4 regions of the Virgibacillus carmonensis genome follow, and region 2 is predicted to be linked to each of the others. Evidence: riboswitches for the same ligand, from Rfam matches in the RefSeq annotation. Region 2 holds a riboswitch; each other region holds the start of a gene.
What was found. Region 2 has a riboswitch for thiamine pyrophosphate ahead of AC3G7N_RS10635 (ABC transporter substrate-binding protein). Riboswitches for the same ligand answer to the same signal wherever they lie in the genome.
Positions count from the first base shown of each region.

Region 1 (8,677 bases), on a different contig from region 2:
CGGTACGTCGTTATCCCAGATAACACGTGGTTTTTCCCGGTCCCAATCAATTAGTAATGTTTCGTTCACTTCTACGTCCTGGCACACTTCCACACACCGACCACAAAGGATGCATTGATCCGGATCATAGCGATAAAACGAGCCTGAATTATCTATTTCATATTCCTTTGATTTGAATGGTTTTGATTGATGCTCTAGACCAAACTCAGCCACAGTGTTATGAATTTCGCACGTGCCATTGTTATAGTCGCAAACCGTGCAATAGAGCTCATGCTTTTCCAAAATTGTGTCTAACGCCTCTTTTTGGGCAGATTTCACGTAATCTTCAGTAGTTTTTACATTCATGCTTGTCTCAATTGTTGTACCACAAGCACGTGCCATTTCCCCGTCAACTTCGACCATACATGTATCACAGGTTTGAATGGGTCCCAGTGTCTCGTTATAACAAATCTGTGGAACCGATTCAGCTGTTGTATTGATCAAATCCAATAAGTTTTGTCCAGGCTTTGCTAAGTATTCTGCTCCATTAATTGTAACAATGTTATGTTCTTGATCATGCACGGAATTTCCCCCTCTTATTTTGTATCATATATCCCGTCACTCACATTCTCCTGCATTCTATTTTCATGCGTATACACATTTAAACTACTGTTCCGAATAAATCCTATTGCGGTTATTTGTAAATCTCTTGCCAGTTTCAGTGCTAGATCAGTAGGAGCCGATTTTGCTAGCAGAATACCAGCACCAATTTTTGAAACCTTAAGTACTACCTCTGAAGAAATTCGGCCTGAAAACAATATACAATAGCCTTTTACAGGTAATTTGTTTATTAAAATATGACCAAATAATTTATCGAGTGCATTGTGTCTACCGATATCAATGAAGGCAGCTTTAATTTGGTGTTCTGTAGCTAGTCCAGCCTGATGAACACCACCCGTTCTTCCAAACACATCTGCTTGCTCATCAAAACAATGCATCAGGCTAAAAATTTGATTCGGCTTTAATTTCATCGTAGTTGTACTTGTTTTCGCAACCTTAATATCCTGTTTCAAATAAAACTCACGGCTTTTTCCACAACATGAGCCAATCCAACGTTCAGTTCGCTCAGTAAATTCTACTGGAAAATGCAATTCTACATATGCAAAACCTTTATAATCGTCCACTGTAATGGACAGGATGTCATCGTACCTCCGAATCATCCCTTCAGACGCTAAAAAACCGATTACTAATTCCTTTAGATCTGTTGGCGTACAAACGATGGTTGCATATTGTTCACCATTAATCGTAATTGTAAGCGCAAACTCACGAGCAACTGCGTCCTCTTCGGTAGTTATAAGATGTTGACGATACTTTGTCGTTGTCCATTGTGTCACGCCTTTGTCTTCCAAAATTTCACCCCCCAACCTTGGAAATTTCCTAATAATTAAATCATTTACTGAATTTTTATATTATTATACCACAAAATAAGAAAGCACTTCCACGGTAGGAAGTGCTTTCTTATTTTGTGGTATATTTAAGTGGTTGTTCAAAAAGGTGCCAAGTTAGAAATGAGGTCGATTAAGAACGTAAATGACCAAAAGACCAGGCAACGAAGAAATTCGTATTTTTCGTTTGGTGATTTTTGGACCTCCCCTTTAATAAAGTTTTCCTTGACGGTATAAAACAGTCGAAAGCTTAGAGACTGCATGAATATAACAATTTTGGCGCAATGGGTGCGGGTCACCAAAAAATTGCGGCAGAATCGTATCAAACGTCTCTTTCATCTTACCAAATTGTTTTGTAAGGACCTCTTCTTCTGTATAAAATTGTGTCTCTCTTCCCTGGATCCACTCAAAATAAGAAACAATTACACCACCAGCATTAGCTAAAATATCAGGTACGATGATGGTACCATTATCACTTAGAATTTGATCTGCTTCAGCAGTTACAGGTGAATTGGCACCCTCGACAATAATACGTGCTTTGACGTCATGGACATTATCCGCATGAACTTGATCCTCAAGCGCGGCCAAAATCAAAACATCAGTGTCAAGACTCAATATATCATCTCGACCCATTATTTTGGCTTTAACCTCCGCATTAGCAAGTTGTTCTTCACTAGTAGGTAAATCACCATTATTAGACTCAGAAACCTTGATTAAAACAGGAATATCAAGACCATCCGAATTATATAATGTTACATTGCGGTCACTCACTGCAACAATTTTGTTATTTAGATAGTTGCATCTATACGCCTCAAGTGCTGCGATTGATCCAACATTTCCAAAGCCTTGCACCGCCATTGTCAAGTCTTTATCACTATGATCGAGAGCTGTTTTGGCAAAAATATTTTCCCGTTCTTCAAGCCATTTACGTTGAGCTGTAACAAAATCATGAAGCAAATATCGGAATGTATAATAAACCCCTTTACCAGTTGCTTCCCTGCGCCCTAATGATCCTCCGTTCACAACACTTTTTCCTGTGAAGCTTCCACGATATCTACTACCTGGACGAATACTTTTGTATTCACCCATCATCCAGTCCATTTCACGATCACTGGTGCCAACATCTGGTGCTGGTATATCCTTATCAGGTCCTAAGATTTCACTAAAGTATTGAACATATTTTTTACAGATTAAATTTAATTCTTTTGTCTCAAATTCACGTGGATTAATCGCAACACCACCCTTTCCGCCGCCAAACGGAACGTGATGAAGCGCATTTTTCAGCGTCATCAATGAAGCTAGATTAATAACTTCTTGTTCATTAACAGACTCATGAAAACGAATACCACCTTTGTATGGTCCTAAGATATTGTTGTGTTGAACGCGAAACGCAGGTATCCGTACTACCTTATCATTTTCAAGTGCCACTCGTAAGAATGATTTGTTCACGTGATTTGGAGTAGAAAGAATAGAAACTAATGAGGTAAAAGCCTTTTCTCTAATTCCATCTTGCAAATCCGGTAAGAATAATTCATCATCATATAGTGCGTTCAATGATTCTTGTACAATCGAGCTTGTTTGTTTCGACATAAATAGGGTTACCTCCAGTAAAAAAAATGTTTAAAATGTGCGTTCAAAAAGTCGTCGAATTAGAAATAAGAAGGTCGAGGCACGAAAGTCTTGAGGACCAGACTTGCGCGCGATGTGTTGACTTCTATGCTACCCACAGGACGTGGGGCACTTAGTAGAAATTCCTTTTCTAGCGAAGAGATTCGCCATTTATCATTTGGTGACTTTTTTAAACATCCTCTTAATTCCTTATACTAATGATTACCCTATTTTTCCAAACATATGCCTCAGATTTAAAGTAAAAAGATCGCAACCATTGTGGATATAAGCAAGCCAGCAATAACCGGAATAAAGTTTTTCCGAACCAAGTCCATGACAGAAATCCCACAGAAACCCGCAATAGCAATTAGAGAAGACCAAGCGACGAGCGTTCCACCACCAGTCCAAATTGCACCCATTTGGCCTATTGCTGCAAGAGTTTCTGTATCAATCGATTCATTACTAAGAGAAGCAGCTAACGCTCCAGTTAATGGTAGACCTGAAAATCCAGATCCATCTAGTCCGGTTATGATACCGATAATTAATACACTAAACCCGGCTAGTAAAGCACTTTGTGGCAGGAACTGTTGAATAGATTGAACAATATCAAACAGAAATGCAGGTGGATTTTCATCAATGCCAAGAATGCTTCCAGCAAAATCTGCGCTACCCAAAAAGAAAAACCCTGCAATCGGAATTACTGGTCCCATCGCCTTGAAGGCAAAAATAAATCCTTCTGTAATGTGATTACTAACGTAATCCAGTGCATGATGCTTACCAAACGCAACTGTCGCAAGTAGTAATAAGATAACAGCAACGCCCCCGATAAATGCTGCACCACCACCACCTTCAAAGCCACTCATACGACCAGACGTTAATTTTGTGGAGATCATATAAATGACTACTGCCAACAAGGATACTGGTACCACTATTGCAAATACCTTACTCCATGTTGATAAATGTGCACCATGGGGCATATTTGTAGATTCAGTTGCTGTTTCCAGTCTTGCTAAATCCTCTGCAATTAGTGGACTGTCCTTTTTACGAATTGTCTTACGATACATGAGATAAGCCAATAGAATTGCTACACCACCAGTGATCAGTGATAAAATTAACGCCGTATCTGTTACTGCTGCAGTACTGATGCCAGCTGACTTGGCAGATAAACTTGGAGCTACCTGTACAATATAATCAGACGAAAGTGCCATTCCTTGCCCAGCCAAAGCAATTGCCACTGCAGCTGTCATGGCTGGAAGGCCCGCCCGAACAGCTGCAGGAACCAATAACGCACAAATAAGCGGTACAGCAGGTGTTGGCCAGAAAAATAACGAAATGACATACGTTACCCCGATTAAAACGAAAAACGATACATGACCATTAACCATCATTTTTTGAATTGGTTGAATCATTCGCCGATCCGCACCAAGATCTCGTAAAGCATGAAGTAATGCCATCATAAATGTAATGATTAGGAAGATACTGAATAGTTCCGTTGCTGCAACAAGGTTGGCATTGAAGATTGCGGTAAATCCATCAACCAAGCTCCCTTTATACACCCACGCAATCACGAACGTTCCAAGTAAGGTGGGAAGTACAACACCCTTCTTGAAAATCATGGTTCCAATAATTACTAACGTAAAAAATCCATATAACCAATGTGAAACGGTTAATTCCATATTTCTACTTCCTTTCTCACATCCTTTATTTTTGAATGTGCTATAGCCTATGCACTTTTACAAGATTGAGTGAAAGAAAGCTCCCGATTCTATGGGTAGTACATATTCTATTATTTCTTGTGACCCGTATCGATCATCAGTAACTTTTACGGTTTCATCAGTATGTAGCATACAAAAAGGCAACCTTATTAAAAAAAGGCTGCCTACCCATTCTCATTATCTAATTTTTCAGCACACTCACTACATAAAAGCTTACCATTTTCTTGATGGCCATTAAAAAATCCATTCTCACAATACACGTTGTTACCACATGATTGGCACACGCCAATTAACTCACGCATTAACATCACCTCTTATAGACAGTATACAACAAAAATGACAGCCTTGATAAGAATCAAGGCTGTCATTTGTTGAGTAACTTTATTAAGCTGCGTTTAACAATGTTCTTGGCTGTTTGTGGAACAAGAGGAACACAGCGACAGTACAAATAATAAATGATGGTATCATGTAGGATATATTGTATAGTAACGAATACATCCAGACCGTTTGCCCATCGATTGCAGACTCAAAAAAGACTACACCCGCAATATAATGGGCAATAAAACGTAGACTTGAAGCCAACAATACGCCGAACATGATGTATGTTAAGTATTTTTTTGTACGACTATCTTTAACTGCTTTTTGTACTTTATTAGCAAAAATCCCAGCAAAACCTAAAACAGTAAAAGCAACCCCGTAATCCAAGACTCCTTGGATTGGGGTTAAAATATAAGCCGTACCTGTCGCCACCTGTAAAACTCCCCAGAGGAACCCGGACAACAAACCGCCTTTGATCCCCCACCGAAATGCAACAATAAAGACCGGAATCATCGCCAGTGAAATCGATCCACCCTGAGCCCAGATTTTAAACGACAAAAATGGAATTAAATCTAATACGAGTGCTAATGCTGTAAAAATGGATACCTCAATTAAAAATAAAATCTTTTTTGAACGCAAAACTATTACCTCCCCTATTTTTTCCAAACAAAAAAAGCAATGCCTAGGGGAAGTTTCCTGATGGTGGATTCCTCGCGCACTGCTTTTTATCCATCAAAAAAGTCACGATCCCTACGCTAGTATTAACTAACAGGTTCAAAGGGTCAGAACAAATATATGTTCACTCTCAGCCAAATGGCTCCCCCTGTAGGCTTTTTATATTGCTTTTTTCATTACATTTATTATAACGAATTTCTAGTAGTTTAACAATACTAATGTATCAGGATAAATCGAGAAATTCCTCAACGTCCTTGACACACAGCTTCATCGCACTCTCCCAGAAATCGGGCTTCGTTAAATCAATGTTTAAATGTTTTGCTGCCAGGTCCTCAACATTCATTTGACCGGTGTCACGCAACAATGCTATATAGTCCTCTTCAAAGTCTCCGTCAGATTCTAATGCATGTGCATACAGGCCAAGACTGAATAAATAGCCAAATGTGTACGGGAAGTTATAGAATGGTACACCAGTGATATGGAAATGCAGTTTAGAAGCCCAGAAGTTTTCATCATAATCATCAATAGCATCGCAATACGCTTCTTTTTGCGCTTCTACCATCAATTCATTTAATCGCTTAACGGATACCATGCCTTGTTTTCTTTCTTCATAAAAGCGATTTTCAAATAAAAATCTAGCATGAATGTTCATAAAAAATGCTACACCACGCTGCACTTTATCCTCTAGTAAAGACACTTTTTCCTTATCATCGTTTGCATGCTTTACAGATGCATCCGCTACAATCATCTCAGCAAAGGTGGAAGCCGTTTCTGCGACATTCATTGCGTACCCTTGATTTAAACCATGAATATCATTCATCACATGTTGATGATAAGCATGACCAAGTTCATGGGCCAATGTTGCAACGTTAGAGGATGTTCCCGAATACGTCATAAAAATCCGTGTTTGCTCACTATCTGGAAAGCTTGTACAAAATCCACCAGGTCTTTTCCCAGCACGATCTTCAGCTTCAATCCACCGCTTATCAAACGCCATTTGTGCAAAGTCCGCCATTTTTGGACTGAAGGTGCGAAAATGTTTCACAATAAAATCGGCGCCCTCTGAGAACGTTTTTGTTTCAACAGAATCTGAAAGAGGAGCACCAATATCAAACATGCTTAGCTTTTCACGTCCTAATAAGTCAGCCTTTTTTTGTAAAAATTTTACAAATGGCTGCTTATAATCGGTAATTGCCTTCCACATCGCATCAAGCGTCTCTTTTTTCATACGATTAATTTCGAGTGGTTCTTTCAAAACATAATCCCATTTACGATGCTTATATTTTTGTAAACGAAATCCAGCTAAATGATTGAGCGTTTGTCCAAAAAGATCTGAATTAGCTTTCCAAGCCTTGTCAATCTGTCCTGCAACATGTGCACGAACGGCACGGTCAGGATTGCTTAATTTATTGGACGCCTGCCCAACTGAATAGGACTTACGCTCACCATCTATTTCAAGTTCAACACTCATGTTCCCAACTAATGCATCATACATTTGACTCCAGCCATGATAGCCATCTACAGCTAAGTCATTGATCATTACTTCCTGATCTACAGATAATTGTTCTTTCGCTTTATTTCTATTCTCATTTAATACAAACGATACTTCGTTAAGTGTTGAGTGTGTCAAAAGTTCTTCCCATTTCGCATCATCTATTTGCACTAATTTTTGATCAAGATTTGTACGGATTGCATCCATTTCTGCTTTTAGTTCACTGCGCTTTCCTACTAACATACTAGCCTTTGCATCTTTTACATCTTGCGCACTTAAACAGCTTATGTAAGCAAAAGCTTCTCGCAGTTTTTTCATCGTAACCTCAAACCGATCAACAATACCAATTAACGTGTCTGCACGACCACTAGTCGGATTAAATTGTTGAACGGAACCTAAAAGTTCTTCCATCGAAGCTTTAATCTCTTTTAGGTAAGAGTCGAACTGTTCTGAGTCACTACCACCCTTAAAAATAGTATCCAAATCCCATGTGAGCTCATACGTTTTTTCCATTCAATCTCTCCTCAATAGTAAAAATTCTAATTCTATTATACCGATGATTTAGAATAGTTGCATCATTTTTCACTTAAATGTTGCTCCAGTTTCCGGATGTGCATATATGTTTACAGTGCCAAAATCGCGTGTTTTGACTGTATAAACGTGTTTTAAAGGGTTTCCAAGAACCTGATAGTTGAGTCCATTAAATTTGGACGGCCTAAGAAATCCTTTTTCATTACCTTTAACAGGCTTCTTATCTAATGGATACACACGCCATGAGTTAGCACTCGCAGGTATCTTTAAGATTTCTAATGGCTTGCTTGGGTTTGTTTCACCTTGTACGGTTGGCAAAAAATAGGCATTTCCAGTAAACAAACAAAATCCTTTCACTACTGCTTCAGCATAGGTTTTCCATTGTGTTTGTAACTGGTGAATGTCGTCCTTTTCTGAATCAGCAAATCCATATTCAATAATCGATGTAGTGATTGTTCCCGTATTCCTGTTCATAAAATAAAAATCCAGGTTAGAATTTGATGGCAACCTTCGAGTGAAAACTCGTCTAACATTCTGTCCGGCAGCTTTCATTTCGGCTGCTATTTTTCTAGACATTTCTTTCCCACCATATATAGAATGTATAATCTCAGCCCCGTCTCCGCCTCCAGCGTTTATATGGTTGGAGTGGCAAAACGTCGCCCCACTATTTCGTACAATTCTTGTTCTCACTTCAGGTGTAAGTGTTACATCTGATTGCCTTGTTAAAGAAACGAGTATTCCTAATTGCTTATACCGATTGTACTGGTATAAGGATATCTTTAAATTTAAATTCTTTTCTTCCCAAAATTTATTGGACCCACCACCAGGGTCCTTTCCCCCATGTCCCGGATCAATAATTAGTAATGGCCTCATATCTATTTCCTCCTTTAAAAAGTACTATCTCTACAATCGAT
Region 1 covers NZ_JBYQFJ010000014.1:7,110-15,786, forward strand. The annotation lists gene fdhF (formate dehydrogenase subunit alpha) at 1-561, opposite strand, end outside; gene fdhD (formate dehydrogenase accessory sulfurtransferase FdhD) at 576-1,388, opposite strand; gene AC3G7N_RS12165 (Glu/Leu/Phe/Val family dehydrogenase) at 1,635-3,014, opposite strand; gene AC3G7N_RS12170 (hypothetical protein) at 3,287-4,708, opposite strand; gene thiT (energy-coupled thiamine transporter ThiT) at 5,132-5,704, opposite strand; TPP riboswitch at 5,795-5,899, opposite strand; gene AC3G7N_RS12180 (M3 family oligoendopeptidase) at 5,964-7,745, opposite strand; gene AC3G7N_RS12185 (N-acetylmuramoyl-L-alanine amidase family protein) at 7,815-8,636, opposite strand.
Region 1: it holds a riboswitch for thiamine pyrophosphate, as region 2 does, so the genes downstream of both, thiT (energy-coupled thiamine transporter ThiT) here and AC3G7N_RS10635 (ABC transporter substrate-binding protein) in region 2, are expected to answer to the same signal.

Region 2 (8,677 bases):
ATGGCCAGATGGCTCCGGAATAGTAATAGCCAACTAGGATCCATGATACGTTTTTTTATTCCGACATCCGTATTTTCTGCCTTTTTGAATAATACACCAATCGTTGTTACCTTTACACCGATAATTAAGAAATGGTGTGAAGATAAACATATTGCGCCTTCCAAGTTTTTGATACCGTTATCTTATGTAACCATTCTTGGTGGAACAATAACCTTAATGGGTACATCTACAAACTTGGTTGTTCATGGTCTGCTGTTGGATATGGGATATCAAGGGTTCTCCTTGTTTACATTAACGCCTGTAGGTATTCCAGTAGCTATTGTAGGGATGATTTACATATTTTTCATAGGCCGGCATCTTTTACCCGACAATAAAGGATTTAGTCCAAAATGGAAAGAAAAATCAAAAGAGTATATCTCAGAAATGCAAGTGGAGGATTCTTTTAAGTATATAAATAAAAGTGTAAAAGAAGCTGGTCTTCGTGATTTAAAAGGTTTGTATTTGATCGAAATCATTCGAGAAAGTGAAAGGGTATCACCGGTTCGCTCAACAACGAAAATTTTTGTCGGGGATAGACTGATACTAACCGGACTGATTTCAACCATTGCGGACTTACAGAAAATAAAAGGCTTGAAATTGGAAACAGGTACCCATTTAGGGTTGGATCAATTAAAAAATGGATCCACAAACTTAGTTGATGCGGTAGTTTCTCATCAATCTTCATTGTTAACTAGGTCAATTAAGCAAAGTCAATTTCGTTCGAGGTACGATGCTGGTGTCATTGCTGTGCATCGAAATAATGAACGAATCAAAAGCAAGGTAGGGGATATTACCCTAAGACCCGGGGATACACTACTGTTACTAGCAGGGTCTCAATTTATTGAGAGAAATAATCAATCGAATGACTTTTATGTTGTATCATCACGTGATACGCCAGAAACGTTAAACCGAAATGCGAAAAAAGGGATTTTTTCAGTCGGAATTTTATTAACCATGATTATACTCGTTTCGTTTGGTGTATTGAGTATGTTTGAGGCTATGGCACTTGGAGTGTTTATATTGTTGTTTTCTCGCGTAATTTCTGTTGAAGAGGCTAAGCGGTATGTGCAATTCAACGTCTTACTATTAATCGCGAGTTCCCTGGGAATAGGTGCTGCAATGACGAAAACAGGACTTGCGAGTTGGATTGCGGATAAGTTAATGACAGTTGGGGCACCGATTGGACTCATAGCCATTTTAGTAATCATGTATAGCTTAACAAATATATTCACAGAATTAATTACCAATAGTGCTGCTGCGGTATTAATGTTACCAATTGGCTTGGAAATAGCTGAAGCATTAAATCTTGATCCAATGGGTTTTGCAGTTCTAGTTGCAATAGCTGCATCGTCAAGTTTTATAACACCAATTGGCTATCAAACAAATCTAATTGTTTATCGACCAGGCGGATATAAATTTATGGATTTTGTTAAGGTTGGAACACCACTAAGTATTTTAGTGATGATTACATCTGTTACATTTATTTATCATATATGGTTTTAGGAGGATTATATCATGACAAAATCAACGAATATCGTCTGGCATGATTCAAAGGTGTCAAAAAAAAATAGACAGGAATTAAATAATCATAAAAGTCCAGTCCTTTGGTTTACTGGATTATCAGGATCAGGCAAGTCAACTGTTTCTGTTGAGCTTGAAAAAGAACTTCATACATTGGGAATCCATACCTATCGTTTAGATGGCGATAATGTACGTCATGGTTTGAATAATAATATTGGGTTTAGCCCGGAAGACCGTACAGAGAACATCCGTCGAATTGGAGAAGTATCCAAGCTGATGGTTGACGCAGGCTTGCTTACGTTAGCTGCATTTATTTCTCCATATCGTGCGGATCGTGACAAGGTACGCGCCATTCTTGATGAAGGTGAATTCATTGAAATTTATGTAAAAGCAAGTGTCGAAACATGTGAATCCCGTGATCCAAAAGGACTTTACAAAAAAGCTCGTGCTGGAGGAATCAAGGGACTCACTGGTATTGATGCTCCGTATGAAGAGCCAACTAATCCGGAGATAGTTGCTGATACGGATAAACTTTCTATAGAAGAATCTGTCCAGCGTATTGTTATGTACTTAAAAGAAAAGGGATATCTTAAGTAATAAAAAACTTATTTGACAGATCATGATTTGTTGGGAAAGAAATGGTACTAAGAACAGAAGTTTATTGTGGTTTCTAACTAATTCAATGCAAAAAAACACTTCTCACAGAATGAGAAGTGTTTTTGTATAAGTTAAGGTTACTTACGCTTTGTTAACGTTAGTAGCTTGTGGTCCGCGGTTTCCTTCTTCAACTTCGAAAGTTACTGCTTGGCCTTCTTCTAAAGTTTTGAATCCTTCGCCTTGGATTGCTGAGAAGTGTACGAATACGTCGTCTCCACCTTCAACCTCGATGAAACCGAAACCTTTGTCTGCGTTAAACCATTTTACTGTACCGTTATTCATTAAAAATTCCTCCATGTGCATATTGCACGTTATTACTATTCTTGCTCTTCATCATAATTCAAGACGAGAATCACTTAAAAGTTGGTTCTGCAATCCTTAATTTACTACCGAACAACAATAATTAACCTTAGTATAGCATGATTATTTTAAAACAGCAACTTTTTCAGAAAAAAACTTTAAAAAATACATTCATTGAGTGTTTTAATATGTCGAAATCATTGATATGATAGGGTTTAATACATATTTATTAAAATTGAGAAAAGAAAAGAGGATTTCCATGAAGAGCAGTCAAAATTGTCCATTCTGCGTATCGCTTTATGATGAAGAACAAAAAATCATCTTTGAAAATGACTCCTGTTACTACATACAGAAAAAGAAGGAACAAACCATACTAGAAGGAAGCGGTTTAATCATACCCAAAAATCATGTGGAAACGGTTTTTGATTTATCTGAACAAGAATGGAAAGATACTGGAGATTTGATGCAAAAAGCTAAAGATTTTCTTGACGAAACATCTGCGCCTGATGGATATAGTGTTGGTTGGAATACTGGTGAGGTTGGGGGTCAATCGATTCCACATGCTCATTTTCACATTATTCCGAGGTTTGAAGATGAGCCTTATGCCGGAAAAGGAATCCGACATTGGATAAAGCAACCTGAAAACAAACGACCAAAAAAGAGGTAGGCATTGACCTTGTTTATTCTTATTTGCTGAAGGGAAAAGTCTAAGTAGATAAACAAGGAGGCAATATATACATGGTGAAAAATTTTGATTTAATCGTAATTGGGACAGGTCCAGGAGGTGCTAGTGTAGCATCAAAGTGTGCCAGTGCTGGCTGGAACGTTGCCATTTTAGATGAACGTGAGTATGGTGGCACATGTCCATTACGTGGTTGTGATCCAAAGAAAGTATTAGTAGGAGCGGCTGAACTTATAGACCGAAATAAGCGGATGCAAGGAAGCGGAGTTCAATCCACTGTTCAAATAAACTGGCAGGAGCTGATAAAGTTTAAAGATACTTTCACAGATCCAGTACCAGAATCTATGGAGAAAAGCTTATCTGAATCGGGTGTTACAACATTACATGGTACAGCAAAGTTCGTCGGTGAAAACGACATTCAAATCGGCGATCAAAAACTTACTGGTAAAAATATTGTTATTGCTACAGGAGCTATTCCAACACCACTTCCAATCGAAGGTTCAGAACATCTTACCATAAGTGATGAATTCCTAGATCTTAAAGAATTACCGAAGCACATCGTATTTGTGGGTGGCGGCTACATATCATTCGAGTTTGCCCATATTGCAGCACGAGCAGGTGCAGAAGTTCACATCGTTCATCGAAGCGACAAACCTTTAAAAGCATTTGACCAAGAGTTGGTTAACGAACTGCTAGATAAATCCAAGGATATTGGCATTCATGTTCATCTTAATAAGCCAGTAAATTCTGTAGTGAAATGTGAAAATGGCTATACGGTTAATTCGGATGAGGTTTCTTGGGATACTGATTTAGTTGTTCACGGTGCTGGACGAGTTCCTGCAATTGAAAAATTAGATCTAGAAAAAGGAAATGTTAAAAGTGGAAAGAGTGGTGTAACTGTAAATGAATTTTTACAAAGTTCATCAAATGAGCATGTCTATGCGATTGGTGATGTAGCAGATACGGAAGGACCGCCGTTAACCCCGGTTGCTAACATCGATGCAGGTACGGTTATCAGTAATTTATTAAAAGGAAATCAGAAGAAATCGATGTATAAAGGAACACCATCTGTAACGTACACTGTTCCAAAACTTGCGTCAGTTGGTATTTCTGAGGAGAAAGCGCGTGAGACTGGCAAAGATATTGATATCAATCATTTGGATACATCTAGTTGGTTCACCTATAGCAGAACCAACGAAACCCATGCTGCTGTTAAAATCATTACGGATAGAAGTAATGAGCTTATTTTAGGTGTGCATTTACTTAGTGATGAAGCTGATGAATTGATTAACTATTTTGCAATGGCTATTCAACTAGACCTGACAACTGATCAACTTAAAAACATTACTTTTGCTTATCCATCTGCGGCATCGGATATTGGTGCACTAGTCTAATCATTGACAAGCGGTATTAAGTACGATAGTTTTCCTATTAGTGTACTTAATAGGGAGTTGTTTTTAATTGGAAAACGTTTTAGTTATCGTTCTGGCGATAATCTTTTATTTATTGTTAAAAAGAATCATGCCGGTAATTGGTGTGAGACGTAAGAGCCCCTCTGAATTGCATGGCCATTTGAAGGATAAAGGTAAACAATTTATCGATGTTCGTTCAGCTGAAGCATATAAGCAAGATCATATACGTGGTTTTGAAAATATTCCATTGGGTGAGTTATCGTCAAGTATTGAAAAACTTGAGCGAAGTAATGAAATTGTTCTCATTAGTGATAACAAGAGGCAAATGAAAAAAGCGAGTGCAAAAATGAAAAGAAGAGGATTTCGATACGTTACAACTGTACAAGGTGGTATTCAAAGTTGGAACGAAGGAGGAAACAAATGATGGCCTCATCCGAATCAAATGAAGTTTATAAGCTCTATCAACGATTAATAGATGCATGGAATAATCGCGACGCAAATGAAATGGCGGAACTTTTCACAAATGAAGGTGAACTGATAGGGTTTGATGGGAGTTTAACAAGCGGTAGTGATGAGATTTATTCCCATCTCAAACCAATTTTTGAAGAACATCCAACACCACCTTTTGTGTATAAAGTTAAAGGGGTGCGAAAACTAGATTCAGATACAGAGATTTTGCGGGCTATAGCTGGTATGGTTCCGCCAGGACATTCAGATCTTGATCCTAATCTAAATACCCACCACACGCTCGTAGCTGTTAATAAAGATGGAAATTGGCAGATTGAACTTTTTCAAAACACCCCAGCTCAATTTCATGGTAGACCGGAATTAGTTGAAAAAATGACAAATGAATTAAGGGATATAGCAAATTAATAAAAATGGACTTCCGCACATAGGAAGTCCATTTTTTCATACTAATTTCTAAGTATCTTTATATATATAAACTAGGGTGGAGGTGACATTCGTGTGGGAAGAATTTAAAGCATTTGCAGTGAAAGGCAATGTTCTTGATTTAGCAATTGCAGTTGTAGTGGGAGGAGCGTTTGGGAATATCGTCTCATCTCTAGTCGATAATATTATCACGCCCCTGATTGGAATTTTGTTAGATGGTATTAATTTTTCCAACTTAATGTACAAGATCGGTAGCGCACAAGTTACGTATGGCATCTTTATTCAATCGGTGATCAATTTTGTTATTATTTCATTTACTATTTTTATATCTATCCGGTTATTAATGAAGATTCAACCTAAAGAGGACTCAGTTGAAAATAAGCCCCCAAAAGTTGATTCCAAAGAAAAACTCCTTATTGAAATACGTGATTTACTAAAAAACAAAAATAGGAAATAAGTCATTTATTATTCAACGAACTCCGGGGGTGACAGGCACCGACCAATCTGTTAACATAACTATGACAACTAAATAATGAAAGTTGTGGGGGGACCAGTGCATGCTGGTTGAGATTGTATCCGTTAGATACTGACCCTTGGAACCTGATCTGGTTGAAACCAGCGTAGGGAACATGTTCAGACGATAATGATAATGTATTTTCGTATGCGCCCTAGGACCGTTCCTATGGCGCTTTTTATATGTCTTTTTTATCATACATAATCCCTAACGCTTGTGAACAATCCGATCAATCCAAAACCCAAAGTACGGAAAAAAAAGAGGGGGAATGGAATATGAAAAAAGTATTACTAGCATTAACCTGTGTCCTTGTTCTTATTGCATGTAGTAAGGGCGATGAAACCAGCACGACAACAAAGAATCAAGAATTACAGGAAATATCGATTGTCCTTGATTGGACACCAAATACCAATCACACAGGAATTTATGTCGCACAAGCAAAAGGATATTTTGTTGATCAAGGTTTAGATGTGGAGATTGTTATGCCTGGAGAAGTAGGTGCAAACCAGTTGGTTGCCTCAGGTAAGGCCGATTTCGGTGTTAGTTATCAAGAGGGAGTCACCCAGGCCCGTGTGCAAGGCGTACCAATTGTATCAATTGCTGCTGTCATTCAGCATAATACTTCAGGATTCGCATCACCAAAAGAAAAGGGAATCGATTCATTAAAAGATTTTGAAGGTAAAACATATGGAGGGTATGGCGCTCCTGTGGAAAAAGCAATACTTTCCTCTTTAATGAAAAAAGAAAATGCTGCTATTGAAAAAGTAGACATCGTAAATATGGGTAATACAGATTTTTTCACAGCGGTAAAGCGTGATATCGATTTTGCTTGGATATATTATGGATGGACTGGAATAGAGGCAGAACTTCGAAATGTCGAATTAAACATGCTCTATTTAACAGACTACTCTGAGAAGCTGGATTACTATACGCCAGTACTTGCAACAAATGAAAAAATGATTGAAGAAAACCCGGAAACTGTGAAAAAGTTTATAGCAGCAGTTTCAAAAGGATATGGATTTGCAATAGACCAACCAGATAAGGCAGCGGAAATATTAATTGAAGCGGTTCCAGAAATAGATGCGGAATTAGTAAAAGCAAGTCAAAAATGGTTATCACCAAAATATCAAGCAGATGCAGAACAATGGGGAGTGCAAAAGCTTGAGGTTTGGGAGAATTATGCGGGCTGGATGTATGAACATGATCTACTAGAAAAAGAGTTGAATAGTAATGCAGCATTCACAAATGAATTTTTACCTAAAAAAGAGGAGGAGTAAGTATGAGCAATTCATTAGTAAGCATTCAAATTATACCAAAGACAAAAAACGGGGAGAATGTTATTCCATACGTAGATGCAGCGATTGCCGTCATAGAAGAATCGGCTGTTAAATATGAAGTTCATCCACTTGAAACAACCATGGAAGGAGACTTGTCAGAGCTCCTGGTGGTCATTGAAAAAATGAATGAAAAGATGGTTGAACTTGGGAGCGAAAGTATCATTTCACAGGTGAAAGTTTTCTATAAACCTAGTGGTGCATCCATGGATGAGTTAACGAAGAAGTACCGCTAATGAAAACTATGATGCAAAAAGGATGGAGACCTACAGTAGTTCTCCTCCTTCTATTTATATTATGGGAGGTGGGTAGTAAACTATTCGAAATACCGACATGGCTCCTTCCAGCACCGTCGCAAATTTGGCAAGTTGGTATTGATGAATGGCAAGGCTATCAGCACCATCTAGTATCAACGATAACATTAACATTGGTTGGATTTTCAATTGGAAGTCTAGTTGGAATAGTTGTTGCAAGCTGTCTGCACTTACTTCCATTGGTTAGAGAGGTATGTTATCCATTAATAATTTTATCGCAAAATATTCCTATTATCGTACTGGCACCATTACTTGTCATTTGGTTTGGTTTTGGGATGCTACCAAAGGTTATCATTATTACACTAGTTTGCTTTTTTCCTATTGTCGTAGCGGCATTAGATGGATTTAGGCAAACAGATCGTGATTTAAAGCATTATATGAAAATGGCTGGCGGAACAAGAAGCCAAATTTTTCGTAAACTCGAATGCCCACATGCGATGCCATCTGTTTTTTCTGGATTTAAAATATCCGCCACCTATAGTGTAATGGGGGCAGTAATAGCTGAGTGGCTTGGAGCCAGTGAAGGAATAGGTGTGTATATGACTTTAGCATCCTCTTCATTCCGAACCGATCGAGTATTCGTAGCGATAATGTTGATTATGATGTTGAGTCTATTATTTTTTGCATGTATCAATCTTCTAGAGAAGAAATTAGTCAAATGGAAACCAGAGAGGAGTTAATATGGGAAAACTTCTAGTAAACAAGCTATCCAAATCATTTGGAAATAAATCTGTTCTGGATAAAGTAACATTTACGGTGAATGAAGGGGAATTTGTTACCATACTTGGACCGTCTGGAAGTGGGAAAAGTACATTATTTCATTTGATTGGTGGCATCATTAACCCCGATTCAGGCGATATCTATTTAGATGAAAACCAAATCAATGGGAAAAGAGGGTCAATTAGTTATACACCACAAGCCCCTTCACTATTACCGTGGAGAACAATTCTTCAAAATGTTTTACTTGGTGCAGAACTAAGAGGTGAGAAAAATGAGGAGGAGGCATTGAAAAT
Region 2 covers NZ_JBYQFJ010000011.1:20,333-29,009, forward strand. The annotation lists gene AC3G7N_RS10595 (SLC13 family permease) at 1-1,542, shown strand, start outside; gene cysC (adenylyl-sulfate kinase) at 1,555-2,157, shown strand; gene AC3G7N_RS10605 (cold-shock protein) at 2,299-2,499, opposite strand; gene AC3G7N_RS10610 (HIT family protein) at 2,723-3,184, shown strand; gene AC3G7N_RS10615 (dihydrolipoyl dehydrogenase family protein) at 3,256-4,593, shown strand; gene AC3G7N_RS10620 (rhodanese-like domain-containing protein) at 4,661-5,035, shown strand; gene AC3G7N_RS10625 (SgcJ/EcaC family oxidoreductase) at 5,035-5,484, shown strand; gene mscL (large conductance mechanosensitive channel protein MscL) at 5,576-5,959, shown strand; TPP riboswitch at 6,036-6,146, shown strand; gene AC3G7N_RS10635 (ABC transporter substrate-binding protein) at 6,292-7,293, shown strand; gene AC3G7N_RS10640 (thiamine-binding protein) at 7,296-7,586, shown strand; gene AC3G7N_RS10645 (ABC transporter permease) at 7,586-8,344, shown strand; gene AC3G7N_RS10650 (ABC transporter ATP-binding protein) at 8,346-8,677, shown strand, end outside.

Region 3 (8,677 bases), on a different contig from region 2:
GGACTGAATGCAGCACCACCAGCTGCATTAACGACTGCGTCAACTTTGCCAATTTGTTCGTACATGTTTTTAATACTATCTGGTGATGTAATATCAACTGATATATCTGCACCGTTTCTACCAGCGAGAATGATATCATGATCATGTTCTAATTCTTTTGTAACTTCTTTTCCAATAGTGCCACTAGCACCGATGACAAGTATTCTCATACTAAACAACCTCTTTTCTACATAATCTTATCTTGATTTATCTCATAATCAGCGTATATATTAGCAATAGGATAGATCAATTTTTTCTAATAGTGCGTGTTCAAAAAGGAGGATAAAAAGGACCGAGTCGGCTAAAGTCGCAACGTCCTCGAAAATAAAAGGCAATTTTCTTCGTGCGATGCCTTTTCAGGAAGCTTTCCTTATCCTGTTGCAACGCTGACACTAGCACGTCCTGTGCATCGAAAGTTCGAGGCAACGTAATCTCATCGTATCGGACTTACACAGGGTGTGCTGACTTCTACGTTGTCCACAGGACGTGGACGGTTTTAGTAGAAGTTCCTCTACTCCCTTAATACGTGAGGAGACGATCTAGCACGCAGGAAAAGCAGGCTAACGAAAAAATATGATGTGTCATTTTTACCGGACTTTTGAACAACCCTAATACATTATAATTTTTATCCCTGTAAATAAATCTATGTTATTAAATGAAATTTATGTTTAAAAGGAGGTATACCGAATGATTACTTCAGAACGACTGATATTAAGGGAAATGAATGTCAGCGATGCAAAATACCTCATGGAAATTTTTACGGATCCAATAGCAATGACACATTATCCATCAACAAAAAATAAAGATGAAACAATAAGATGGATTGAATGGACGCTTGAAAATTATCGGGACTATGGTGTTGGTTTATGGATTGTGGAGGATAAGCTGACGGCTGAGTTTTTAGGGCAATGTGGGATTGTGCCACAAAAGTTTGGAGACACCGTAATAATGGAAATTGGTTACCTTTTCAAACGGAGCGTGTGGGGAAATGGGTATGCAACCGAAGCTGCTTTAGCATGCAAAAAATACGGTTTTGAGGAAAAGGGGTATTCGAAATTGATCTCTTTAATTGATTTGAAGAACCAAGCATCTAGTAAGGTTGCTGAACGAATTGGAATGGAACGTGAAGATACAATTCATAGGTGGGAGAAGGACATTTATATGTATGCGTGCTACCGGTAACAGTATAAACTGGAAAAAAGGAGGATGTAAATTGGTGAAACAGTCAGTAGAGGACATGTGGGAAAAATATATGAAATTGCTTCCAGAATCAGAACGTGAAGAGAAAACATATACTTCCTGGGCATTTGGAAGTGATGCCGATATGGCAAGTAAGCTAGCAAAGCTAGTGAAAACTGGCGAGAAAACAGCTACATGTTCTTTACACATGTTGTATGAAAAAGACCAGGAAGTTTTACCGTTCGTAGGAGAAATAAACATTATTACGGATTGGGATGGTGAAGCAGAAGCAATTACAGAAACAATTGATGTGCAGGTTCTTCCGTTTAATGAAGTCAGTGCTGAATTTGCTAGAAAAGAAGGCGAAGGAGATAAATCCTATGCATACTGGTATCGTGTACATGTCGAATTCTTTTCAAACGAACTAAAGGAATATGAAAAAGAGTTTGATGAAAACATGTTAGTGGTTTGTGAAGAGTTTAAAGTGATATATAAAAAATAACAAATACAACGAAAAACAGGGTTAAAATAGTGAAAAACACTTGAAATATTCCAGGTGTTTAATTTATATTTTATTTTAAAACTAAAGCCTCATCTCTGAAGATGAAGGCTTTTTATTATAGTTTTTGCCCGTAATACTTATCCAATGAAAACCCTCTTCCGAGTATCTCTGATGCATTTATAAAAACGACAAATGAGGTGGGTTCTTCTTTTTGAAGAAGTTTTTTTAAGTGTACTGCTTCAGATTGTTCCGTGACGCATAACAGCATGGTTTTATTTTCTTTTGAATATCCGCCAACTGTACGGATTTTCGTTAAGCTTCGGTCAATTTCATTATTAATAAGTGATTGAATTTGTTCTTCCTTTTCGGTAATGATGAGGATAAGTTTTGTTGATGATGTACGCAACTGAACTCTATCGATTACTTTACTTGTTACATAAATACACATTAGTGCAAATAAAGTTAGTTCCAAACTAAATACGATGATGGAGGAGATAACCACTGCTCCATCCACAACAAGCTGGGAGTAACCACTAGATAACCCCGTGAACTTTTTAACGATTTGAGCGATTGCTGCTGTTCCACCTGTTGAACCGTTCCCTTTATATACCGTTCCAAGACCTATGCCAAGTACTATCCCCCCATATATTGCACCTAACAAAGGATTTGTTATGGTATACGGTATATCAGCGCTTAACCATATAATAAAGGGTACCCAAAATGTCCCTAATAGCGTTTTACCGCCAAAGTCATTACCAAGAATCAGCCAACCGATAATAAAGACAGGGATATTGATTAAAAATTGCGTGTATGCAGGATTCAGTTCATATAATTCAAAAAGGATGGTACTAATTCCTGATATTCCACCTGCGGCAAGCTTGGATGGCAATAAGAACATATTATAGGATAGCGCTACAAGCGTAGCCCCTACAATTATTAGTAGGTACTCTTTTAAAATCCGATTTATTTTTGGTTGATTTTTCATTACTGTGTTGTTCCTTTCTTTTCCGAGCGTTCACACATATCTATTTAGTGTAAATTTGTTTGGGGAAGCTGTCAATTTAATGAAACGTACAAAAATTCCTTCATCTAGTCTTAATCAGATGAAGGAATTTTAATCCTACCGGTTTATTGGGCAAACGGGATTGAATTTAACGCAGTAATCATACCTGATGCATCACGCCAACAATATGCAGCTGAATCTACGAGAAATCTATTTTATACGGCTAGTACAAGAGCGATGCACGAACTTATCATGTTGACGATAAGGGACCATGTGGGTTTATTAAGGAAGCTTCAATAGATAAGTATAGGGTTATGAGAACATAGATATGGGGATTCCTTAAATGGTGTTTCCATTCTTATTTTTATTAGAAAAGAAGGATTTATTATTTGTGATATCGAAATAAACTAATAGATGTTAAGTTAAAGGGGACGTCGAAATGAATCCAATTATTAATCAAATAGGAACAGTGTTTATACCAGTAAAGGACATTGAAAAGGCGAGAGATTGGTATTGTGATATTTTAGGGCTACCTGTGACAGAGGAAATTTTATTTGATCACTTATATGTTTTGCCAATGCAAGGAACCGGAGTTGTTCTAGACAGTAAAATATATCATCGTGAACGAATCTACCAAAGTCCCCCATTCCATTTCAATACATCCGACATTGAAGAGGCGTATGACTTTATGAAGGATAAGGGAGTAAAGATGGTGACGGAAATTGAACATAATCAATGGTTCAATATTAAGGATTTGGATGGCAATATTTTGATGATTTGTGAATGCTGAAAAAAGAAGCTCCCAACTAATTTGGGAGCTTTTGATGTTGTGATTCATCCTATGGAGAATGTTCAAAAAATCGCCAAATGATAAATGGCAAATCTCTTCGTTAAAAGAGGAACTTCTACTAAACCTAATTTCTAATTCGGCGACTTTTTGAACACGTATTTTTTATACTGCTTTTTTAAAACGTAAAATCAACTGGTTTCTTTTCGTTCTCTTCGTATTCTTTCATATACTTAATTCTGCGTTGTGCGGATGTTTGACTAACTTGTTCATCTGCATGGTAAGAAGAACGTACAAGCGGTCCAGATTCACAATGCTGGAATCCTTTTTTCAGTGCAATTTCCCTGAGATCAGCAAACTCGTCTGGATGATAGTATTTTTCAACATTTAGATGCTTTTTTGTTGGCTGTAAATATTGGCCAATTGTCATGATGTCAACGTTATGTGCTAAAAGATCATCCATTGCTTGTACAATTTCTTCTTTTGTTTCACCCAGTCCTAACATGATACTTGATTTAGTTGGTGTCTTTGGTGCGATTTCTTTTACCCGTTTCAATAGTTGCAGGGATCGATCATACATCGCACGGGCACGTACTTTCTTAGTCAATCGTCTTACTGTTTCGATATTATGATTAAAAATATCTGGTTCACTGTCCATTAATGTATGAAGACTTTCGTAATCTCCTTTCATATCGGAAGGCAAGATCTCAATCGTACAAGCAGGATTTGCACGGCGAATAGCACGTACTGTCTCCGCGAAAACTGCAGCACCACCATCCTCTAAGTCATCCCGAGCAACAGCGGTTACGACTGAATGCTTTAAGCCCATAATAGCTACTGATTCTGCTACGCGTTCTGGCTCTCCCCAATCAAGCTCATTTGGTAAACCGGTTTTCACTGCACAGAACCGGCAGCCTCTGGTACAAGTGTCACCTAAAATCATAAATGTAGCGGTTTTTCGCTCACTCCAGCATTCATGAATGTTTGGACAACGTGCCTCTTCACAAACGGTATTTAAATTCTTTTCTCGCATCAGCTTTTTCAATTTATTATAAGACTTGTTCGTATTAATTTTTGTTTTAAGCCATTCCGGTTTACGTATGTATTCTTCTTGTTTTGCCACCTGTCACACACTCCTCTGATGATATAAGTTCCATTCTTCCCCGGCATATTTCGTTTTTGCTAAATCATGAACTTCTTTCCATTGACTATCGGAAAGCTGAAGTGGTATAAAATCCATGTTCAGTTCGGATTGAAATCCTTTCCGAAATGCTTCTTTCAAATCATCGTATGTATGTTGCTTCTTGGTGATCTCATTTATGGTAATTGCTTTTTCAGAAAAGGCATTACGTTTTGTTTCCCTTATTTTTTCAGTTGGAAACTTGAACAAATCAAATAACATTTCTCTATTCATGCTCATTGGAATGGAACCATGCTGCAGAAGAACGCCTTGTTTTCGTGTTTGTGCATTTCCTGAGATTTTTTTGCCAGCTACAACCATTTCATAAAAGGCAGGTTTTTCAAAACAGACATCTGTTCTTTCCTGTCTTTTCTCTGGAATTGCGTAATCTGCCTGAATACCTAAATGTTTATAACCTTCTAATATACCTTTTGATAAAACAAAGTAAGCAGCGCGAATAGAGGATGGAATATATTCCTTCTTTTCCGAAACTACAATACTATAGGTTAACTCGTCGTCGTGTAATACAGCACTACCCCCGGTTAGGCGACGTACGAATTCACAGCTGTGTTTTTGTATGTTCTCGAAATCAATAGCCCTCTCTGCTTTTTGAAAATGGCCAACAGAAAGGCTAGGCTTTGACCAACCATAAAACCGTAATGTAGGGGGGATTTTTCCTTCACTATGCCAGTTAAGCAATGCCTCATCAAGCGCCATATTAACCGAAGCACTACTAAAGCCCGTATCAATAAACCCCCAAGTCTCATTCACATGTTACACCTCCAAATGTTGAGAGCAGTGGCTGGCACCGCCCAAATATTATAGAAAATAACGCGTTACTTTGGTTAACTTGCCCAAATAAAAAAACTGCATCCTTGGTGTGGGGTGCAGTTCGTTTGATGTAGTTGCTTTTGTGAAAAGTATACACCTCGACTTCACTTCCCCACGCTAGTATTATCTAGTTCGAGTAAAAGGGTCAGAACCACTGTCGTTCTTCTCAGCTGTTAAAATGCTCCCCTAGTGCTATTGATTAATATGTAGTTTTTCTATGTATATCTTAACGGGTTAAGAAGGTAATGTAAAGACTACAGGATACAAAAAACCTAACATATATACCTATCAAATTTGTCGCATTTTGCTACTTTTTTCCTGTTAAAGGTGAGAGTGTGGTGCTTTGTAACCGTTTTCATGAAAGTTGGAAATAAATCTATGAAACTATTAATTAATTTGCTAAGGTTTAGGTATACGGCCGTATGTATAGTAATAAGCGTGCAAATCAAATAGTATAATAGGGAAAGGTGATGTATTTTGAAAAAGGGAAATCTGAAGAAAACGATGACTGGAACAGCCTTAGCGTTAAGTTTAACTTTAACTGGTTTTGCAGGTACTGCCGGGGCTGCCGAGACTGGCGATAAGGCTCTTGAGGAAATGAAGGCGATGACAAAGTCGAATTTCGATGTAGTTTGGAATAAGGACAAAAATGTGCCAACTTTTGTTTCAGGAACGTTATCTGGAAAACCTGTAAAAGGTGTCGGCCAAGTAAAGCAATATCTAAAAGATAATAAAGAGCTTTACAAGTTAGACCCCAACTCTGACCTTACATTTGTAGAGAAGTCGAAAGATGATCTTGGAATGACGCATTACGAGTTTGTGCAATCTGTTGATGGCGTTCCGGTTTACGGTGCAAGGTTTACAGTCCATACGAATGAAAAGGACATCGTTTCTGCTGTTACGGGTGAGGTTCATCCTGAGGTTGCTAAAGAAATGGACACTAACATGAAAGCAGACCTGTCAAAAAATGCTGCGATTGAACATGCATGGAAATCGATTGATTTGACTAAAAAAGAAACCAAAGCAAAGAAGGAAGACAAGGAAGCTTTAAAAGAAGCTAGTAAACTGTCAAATTCAAGCGTGAAAAATACAGCGGAAAAAGCAGAATTAGTAGTTTATTCGAAAGATGGTGCTAATAAACTAGCTTATCATGTGGAACTTCAATTCATTTACCCTGAACCTGGAAATTGGCAGATTTTTATCGATGCAAAAGATGGTTCAGTAGTTGATTCGTACAATGCAGTGACAGATGCTGGTGCGGCTGATGGTTATGGGTATGGTGTACTTGGTGATTATAAAGAATTAGATACTTATTTATCAAACGGAACTTATTTCCTATATAATGTAACTAATCCAATGAGCGGTGTCATTGAAACATTTACAGCGAACAACGGGACAAGTTTACCTGGCTATCGTTCAGCTGACAGCAATAATGCTTATACTGGCAATTCACAAGGAGCAGACGTAGATGCTCATGCTTATGCAGATGAAGTATATGACTACTTTTACGATACTTTCGGTCGAAATAGCTTTGATGGAAACGGGTCTACCATAAGGTCAACAGTACACTATGGTTCCAACTACAACAACGCATTTTGGAATGGGCAACAAATGGTATACGGTGACGGCGACGGATCTACATTTGCACCACTTTCAGGGGCACTTGATATCGTGGCACATGAGTTAACTCATGCAGTCACCGACTATTCAGCAGATCTTGTTTATCAAGACCAGCCTGGCGCACTAAATGAGTCGATGTCAGATGTGTTTTCCGTGTTTGTCGAAAGAGAAGACTATCTACTAGGAGAAGATGTTTATACACCTGGAAGATCGGGTGATGCACTAAGAAGTCTTTCCAACCCACCAGCTTACGGGCAGCCTGGTCATATGAGAGATTACGTTTATACGAATGCTGACAATGGCGGTGTTCACACGAACAGTGGAATACCGAATAAGGCTGGATACAACACGATCACCAGCATAGGTGTATCAAAATCCGAGAACATTTACTATCGTGCACTCACTGTTTACTTAGGACCATACAGTAACTTCAGCGACACACGTGCAGCATTACTTCAATCTGCAGCTGACTTCTACGGCTATGGTTCAGAATACAATGCCGTGTCGAATGCTTGGAATAATGTAGGTGTATATTAGGAAGAATGTTTAATATGAAATAATGCTGACCAACGGTCGGCATTATTTCGCTTAAAATGAGCTAAAGGAGATGTGCTAATGCCCTTTATTCGACTGTCGTTATTTTTAATTCTGATAACGGTATTAGTTGCTTGCAACCAACAGGAGCAGACTAACGAAGCAAGTGACAAATCTAACGAGAACCAGGGAAACATAAACGAGAACGGTGATTCCTCTGTCAGTAGTGGAGGCATTGTTGCAGGTGAATTAGAGGCGACACTCCAGGTTGAAGGAGACCATGCAATTTTTAAGATAAAAAATCAAACAGGGCAGGTAAAGGAACTAATCTTAGCAGGAAAAACATCGTATGAATACGTCATTATCAATGAAGACGGGGAAACAGTCTTTCAAAAATCACAAAGCAAAGCCCAGTACGAGCAGAAACATCCAATCACATTAAAACAAGCGGAAGAGGTCGAATTTGAACTGCATATACCGAAAAAATTGCAAGAGGGTAGGTATTCCTTAACAGCTATATTGCATACTGACCCCGTTTTGAAGGCGAAAACGACATTTGCGATTGAAAAAAATTAAAAGCCAGTTTTCTGCACCTATTTGCAGGCTGGCTTTTTCTTTTTTTGATACATAAAATTTTTTTGCGTTATACTAAAAGAAATATTAGTTTGGGGGGAGGCCTACAATGATTACGTATCCAATTTTACAAAAGGGCGGAACAGTAGGAGTTACTGCACCGTCGTCGGGTGTGGAACCTGAGTTGCATGACATGTTTAAACAGGCAGTTAGTCGAAGCGAGGAAAAAGGATATCCAGTAATCTGCGGAGAAACCGTGTGGACACAAGAAAAGGCAAAAGCAGCTCCCGCTGAAATAAGAGCAAAAGAATTCAATCGGATGATGCAGGACGAAAAAATTGATATTATCATCCCTCCTTGGGGCGGGGAACTTCTAATTGAGGTAATCGACAAGTTGGATTTTGATTCCTTTCAGAAAAAATGGGTACT
Region 3 covers NZ_JBYQFJ010000016.1:38,491-47,167, reverse strand. The annotation lists gene AC3G7N_RS13270 (short chain dehydrogenase) at 1-209, opposite strand, end outside; gene AC3G7N_RS13265 (GNAT family N-acetyltransferase) at 727-1,221, shown strand; gene AC3G7N_RS13260 (ASCH domain-containing protein) at 1,256-1,720, shown strand; gene AC3G7N_RS13255 (YitT family protein) at 1,836-2,705, opposite strand; partial or broken gene AC3G7N_RS13250 (ATP-binding domain-containing protein) at 2,838-3,023, shown strand; gene AC3G7N_RS13245 (VOC family protein) at 3,163-3,513, shown strand; gene lipA (lipoyl synthase) at 3,689-4,633, opposite strand; gene AC3G7N_RS13235 (lipoate--protein ligase family protein) at 4,637-5,461, opposite strand; TPP riboswitch at 5,614-5,719, opposite strand; gene AC3G7N_RS13230 (M4 family metallopeptidase) at 6,014-7,678, shown strand; gene AC3G7N_RS13225 (BsuPI-related putative proteinase inhibitor) at 7,757-8,251, shown strand; gene AC3G7N_RS13220 (S66 family peptidase) at 8,358-8,677, shown strand, end outside.
Region 3: it holds a riboswitch for thiamine pyrophosphate, as region 2 does, so the genes downstream of both, AC3G7N_RS13235 (lipoate--protein ligase family protein) here and AC3G7N_RS10635 (ABC transporter substrate-binding protein) in region 2, are expected to answer to the same signal.

Region 4 (6,347 bases), on a different contig from region 2:
CACCTGGAAAAGCGAGTAACGTTCCAAGTCCAAGCATGTTACGCATTAACCCTGTCATAAACGCAATCACTACTGCTGGGCCAGGCCCCAGTGTTATCGCTGCCATCACATTTACCGCATGCTGGACAGGGTATGCTTTTGCGATCCCAGCCGGAAACCAAAGTAATTGCGATCCTATAACGCCGATTGCGATAAAAACTGCCATTGTGGTCAAAACTCTTGTGCGATACATCATTAGCCTCCTTTTCGAATTTTCTAGTCCAACCACCTCCTTAATTTTTACTATTTACCTCTGCTAATCTAGTAGCTACCTCTAATTCATAAGCCGCTTCTTTACAACTTCCCGCCTGACTAATTGCTGAAATAATCGATATACCCGACGCTCCAGATTTCATGATATCCCCTGCATTTTCCCTTTTAATCCCACCAATTGCTACAATTGGAATAGTTATTCTTTCACTGACTTCCACTACTCTTTTTATCCCTATTGGATCGAGTGCATCCGCTTTGGTAGATGTTATGAAAATAGGTCCAATTCCAAGATAATCAGCACCTTGTTGCTCGGCAAGGACTGCTTCTTCGACAGTTGACACTGATACACCAACAGACATATAGTTTGGAAGTCTTTCTTTTACGTTAATCAACGATTCATCTTTTTGACCAATGTGGACACCGTCAGCATGAAGCTTAATGGCCAAGGCAATATCATCATTCACAATGAACGGAACATTATTATTCAGACAAATATTACGAAGTTCAATCCCTAACTTATACTTTTCAACACCCGTTTTGGCGGCAAGCCCCTTTTCCCGATACTGAAAAATTGTAATACCCCCATCAATTGCTTGTTGTAGAACATATGCAGGATCCTCTATTGTATTTGTGCTACCCATAATAAAATATAAGCGAAGACTTTTTTTATCTACCATCTGCTTTATTCTCCTTTTAAAGTGAGCTCGCGAAGACTTGCCTTTGCCTTAACCTTTTCTTCAGTTAAGGTATACAATTCATCCAATAAGGATGGTAAAAACGTTCCCGGACCCTTACAGTGCTCCATTGCTAACTCTGCTGCTACACCATAACTACACACTGCTTGCACAGACGCATCATAGAAATCTCTACTTACACTAAGAAATGCACCAACAATTGCCGTTAATAAACACCCGGTTCCTGTAACATTTGGAAGCATTGCTACCCCGTTTGTGCATTGCGTATACTTATACCCGTCAGTGATGGTATCGACTTTTCCTGTTGCAACAACTACCGCCTTATATTTTCCAGCAACATGTGTGGCTGCTTCAGGGTCAATTTCATCTACTAAGGTATCAGCACCTTTTATTTCGGCATCCAACCCTGCTAGTAAAGCTATTTCTCCAGCATTACCACGGATAACTGACACATCAACTTTGGATAAAATTTGTTTGATTGCACTCGTACGAAAAGATGTCGCACCAATTGCTACTGGATCTAAACTAACTGGTATGCCTTTTTTATTGGCCGCTTTTCCTGCAAAAATCATCGCATTAACCTGATCTTGTGTACATGTGCCAATATTTAATACGAGCGCATCCGCATGTGATGCCATTTCAGCCGCTTCTTCAGGGGCATTTGCCATAGCAGGTGAAGCGCCTAACGCCAATAATCCATTCGCTGAAAAATTAGCAACAACCGTGTTCGTGATATTATGAATTAGCGGTTTTTGATTTTTGATCTGTGTAAGATAGTTCATTGAAAAATCCTCCTATTCCTTTCTGGCAATCCTTGTAAACGATGACCCCAATGGTTTGTTGGACCATTTCCTTTTCCAAGTTTTAAGCTAAAGCGAATAGCATCTGTGATAAATAATTTCGCTGTCTTCACTGCATCATAAACAGAATTCCCTTTTGCGAGTTCAGCCGCGATGACCGCGGAATACGTACACCCTGTTCCATGTGTATGTTTGGTATCTATTCGCGCAGTGGGAAACCTGTGTATGTCAGCACCGTCATATAAAACATCAACCGCTTCTTCGCTAAAATGATGACCACCCTTCACAACCGCCGCATTCGCACCAAGCTCATGAACAATACGCCGCGCTGCATCTTCAGCATCTGCTACGGACTTGATAGATTCAGAGAGTAACACTTCTGCCTCTGGTACATTTGGCGTAGCAACTGTTGCAAGTGGTAATAGCCGTTCAATCATTGTTTGTTTCGAATTGACGTCCATCAGATGGTCACCACTTTTTGCAACCATTACAGGGTCAATCACATAGGGGATCGAGTGCTTCTCAATTGCCTCTGCTATAACCACCATCATCTCTGAAGTGGCAATCATTCCTGTTTTGACTACATCTGGTGAGATATCCGCTAACACACTTTTGATTTGTTTCTGGATAAAATTAGTGGGTAAGTGCTCTACATCCTGAACGCCAATCGTATTTTGTGCTACAATCGATGTCACAACACTCATCCCATAAACCTCACGCTCCTGAAAAGCTTTTAAATCAGCCTGTATCCCAGCACCTCCTGTTGGATCGGTGCCTGCAATGGTAAGTACGGTTGGAATAGAATGTTTCATAGAGAAGAGCCCCTTTCATTCAGAATTGAACATCCAATAGGGGCAGTGAAGAATCTGATGCGGAGTATTTTTTAAACAAAAAACCACCCCAGAAATTGGAGTGGTTTGTATTTATACAAAGTTGTCTTTGATACAACCGACCTCCACTTTCCTACGCTAGTATGAACTAGATCAGGTTCAAAGGGATTAAGAATTTCCTTATCTCAGCCAAAATGGCACCCCTAGTGGACTTTCTATTAAGTTATAACCTTACTTAAACACGTATACCTTTTTTTGTCAATTCGATAAATGGACTATTTCTGTTATCCGGTACAAATCATGATAGTATGGTCATCAGGATCCTTTAAGGTAAAAAAAGAAAAGTCATCAAATTCAACGATAACTGAATCAATTTGATAACCAAGGTTTTTCGCAAATTGATAGGAATCATGGATATTATCTGTGTGAAAATTAAACAGTGGATATGGAGAAGGATTAATTATTTTCTTCTCACCCTTTGGTCCAGCATCCAATGTTAAACCTGTATGGTGGTTAATTTTCAGATTAAAGACCGGCTTCGAAACTTCTGATGGTTCATAAGCTTCTCCCAGCAATCTCGCATACCATTCTACCGATCTAGCTAAATCACTGACATGAACAAAAATCGTGTTGATCTTGCTTTTAATAGGATTGTGCATAGGGTAATCCTCCTGTTAAATAGTTTTGACCATTTTATAATTGATAAAGCTAAACCCATCTACTATTTTTGTTTGCGTCGCAAGTACATGATAACTTCGAGAAAGAAAAAAGGGTTTCGCTGTAATGCTTGCGTCAGTCGATAAACGATTAATGTGATGCTGCTTCGCGTCAAATTCGAGCCGTGTAATAATCTCTGAACCAATACCTTCTGCTTGATGGTCTTTATGTACATACAGCAAATCAATCCAACCATCCTCAGTCAGGTTGCCAAAACCTACTATTCCACCATTGATAATTGCAACATATGTAGTGGTTTTTTCTAAGCGATCTACCCATTCATCAAGTGGCTGGGAGTTATTAGCCCATACCTTGACCTGTTCCGTTGAATAATCTTTTCTATTTATTGTTAAGATCGTTCCTCTAAATAAAGTAACAACCTCATTAATCATATTTTCTTCAAACCGTTTTAATTCCAAAAAAACATACCCTACCTTCTTTTTTATTCACTTTATCGTGACCAACATTCATTACCTATCTGACTTGCAGCTCCATCTTTACAAATTCAAACCTACTACCATTCGTTTCCTGCATAAAAGTTTCTACTTCTACAAAACCAGCTTGCTTATAAACCTTTATTGCTCTTTGATTAAAGGTGGCTACGGATAGTGTGATTTTATCTGGGTTATACTTTGTTTTAGCTAAAGCAAGGCCTTCCTCTAAAAAGTCTAACCCATTACCATCCCCTGTTAAGTCAGGCCTCATTCCTAACCCAATGTCCACAGTGGTTGAATCTGTTTTATGAAAGCTGAAAAAGCCAATTACTTTATTCCCGTCCTGCACAACAAACGTCGATTCACTACGTTGTTCCGGATCAATGAACTCCAGAAAATCTTCCGCATCTGCTTGTATATCATAAAAAGAATATTCACCACCATAATGCCAGCTATATGCAATTTCCTCCGCTTGTTCTTGAGTCATGATTGAAAACTTAAATAGCATTTAATTCCTCACCCCTTGAAACACATATGGAATCGATGATGCCAACAAGACCTTCACGCCATTCTTATGATATGGCATTAATTCAGCTGCTGTATTCAAATCTACCCACTTCACTTCTGAAATACCAACACTGGTATCGGTATCTTGAATTGCAAGTTCCCCACCAACAATTTTTGCCTTATAGGTAATAAATAAGGCATGGTGATCATCTTTCGTCATAAAAGCTTCATTCACTGAAACGATATCGTTAACTTCTACCGTTAATCCTGTTTCCTCTTTCGCTTCCCGGACAGCAGCTTGCTCCAAAGTTTCGCCTGCTTCAACAGCTCCTCCAGGCAACGACCAGTTATTATATTTATTGTTTTTCACCATTAATACTTTATTTTCCACTTCATCATGGATAAGTGAATAAGCAACATCTACTCGTCTCAACTTTACAAACCCCCTTATCTATTTTCTAACCAAAATCTTCGTTTCACATTTCCATCTTCTTCCGTAAGATGCTTATCTTCAATACCGACCTCTCATGTCCATTCAATTAATATGCTTAATTAATTTCGCAGGATTCCCACCCACCACAACATTATCCGGAACATCTCTGGTAACGATGGATCCCGAAGCTACAACGACATTGTTTCCTATTGTCACTCCTGGGTTTATAACAGATTTCCCGCCAATCCATACACTATCTCCAATAGTGACAGGCTTTCCATATTCGATACCACTAACCCTTTCCACTGGATTAATAGGATGTGTCGCTGTATAAATATGTACACCTGGGGCGATTGCACAGTTTTTTCCTATCTGTACCTTGCAAGCATCTAGAATGACACAATCAAAGTTAGCATAAAAGTTTTCACCAACATGAATGTTATAGCCATAGTCACAACGAAAACTAGGTTCGATAAATATATTTTCAGAGCAGGAACCAAAAAGTTCTTTTAAAAGTTCTGTTCGTTTCAAATTCTCCGTTTCCAGTGATTGATTAAATAATCGGGTTAACCGACGCGCACGATTGCGCCCTTCTATTAGTTCGGAAACAAATGGATTATACATTTCCCCGGCTACCATCTTTTGTTTTTCAGTTTTAATCATAACCATCTCCTTTTGCTATCACTTTGCTATAATTCCCGTAAAATCATCGTGATTACGGATGACATCTAGCGAATAAGCTAGCAACTTTCATAATCATAAGTGCCAGTCGGATTAGACTTTTATTATATAATATTCTTTCACTTTATCCCCCATTCATTTTAACCATTCTATTATTAAGTCTGATAATAATCCTGCACCTCATAAGAATGAAAACCGCAGTCTTCGTATAGCTTAAGTGCATGTTTGTTTTCAGTAGCCACTTCTAATAGAATGTCTTTTCCCGATGCTTGCTCAGTAAGAACTGTTTGGATCAAAGCAATTCTCCCATAGCCTTTTCCTTGAAATGCTGGAAAAACAGCGAACCCATGAATATAGATTTCCTTATCATCACGCATGATACCTATTTTACCAACTGTTTCCCCATTTACATCGATCATATAGGAAGTTTTCTTATCATTTTCCGCATTACCCTGATTAAATTCACGCGCACCGGCTTCTTCCAAACCAAAACATGCCACATCCAACTTAATTTCCGCTTCCAAATCAGCTGAAGTAGCCTTCCTTAATTGAAGAGGATCATCGCTAACTTCTAACTTTTTCAACTTCCATTTCATTTGGTACTCCGAGAAAGCATATTCTGCAGGAAGGGTTTGCAAACAGCGCTTAGCCGACTTTGACTTAGCCGGAGCATTGACTAAAATTCTTTTTGCATTACTTGGGATCTCTTTTATTGCTTCCTGAAATAAGGTCGTAAATATGCCACATCCTCTTTTATAGGGATGGACCATTCCACAAATTTCATATTCATTGCCAAATCGATAGATAGCTATGAAACCAAACAAGTCATTATTATTATAATGAAAAAAATCCATCTTCTCCTTTTCTTTTCTTGCCTTTAACATCTCCCAATTTAGTTTGAGTTGAATGCTCTCCTCTTTTTCACATATATCTTGTAGCCGTTTAATATCGGTTAATTGTTGTTCGTTCAACATGATGTAACTCCTTTTAATTTTTCG
Region 4 covers NZ_JBYQFJ010000049.1:2,490-8,836, reverse strand. The annotation lists gene thiW (energy coupling factor transporter S component ThiW) at 1-232, opposite strand, end outside; gene thiE (thiamine phosphate synthase) at 273-929, opposite strand; gene thiM (hydroxyethylthiazole kinase) at 935-1,729, opposite strand; gene thiD (bifunctional hydroxymethylpyrimidine kinase/phosphomethylpyrimidine kinase) at 1,726-2,559, opposite strand; TPP riboswitch at 2,691-2,792, opposite strand; gene AC3G7N_RS19635 (VOC family protein) at 2,862-3,236, opposite strand; gene AC3G7N_RS19630 (GNAT family N-acetyltransferase) at 3,252-3,713, opposite strand; gene AC3G7N_RS19625 (GNAT family N-acetyltransferase) at 3,769-4,236, opposite strand; gene AC3G7N_RS19620 (NUDIX hydrolase) at 4,237-4,668, opposite strand; gene AC3G7N_RS19615 (maltose acetyltransferase domain-containing protein) at 4,771-5,328, opposite strand; gene AC3G7N_RS19610 (GNAT family N-acetyltransferase) at 5,505-6,323, opposite strand.
Region 4: it holds a riboswitch for thiamine pyrophosphate, as region 2 does, so the genes downstream of both, thiD (bifunctional hydroxymethylpyrimidine kinase/phosphomethylpyrimidine kinase) here and AC3G7N_RS10635 (ABC transporter substrate-binding protein) in region 2, are expected to answer to the same signal.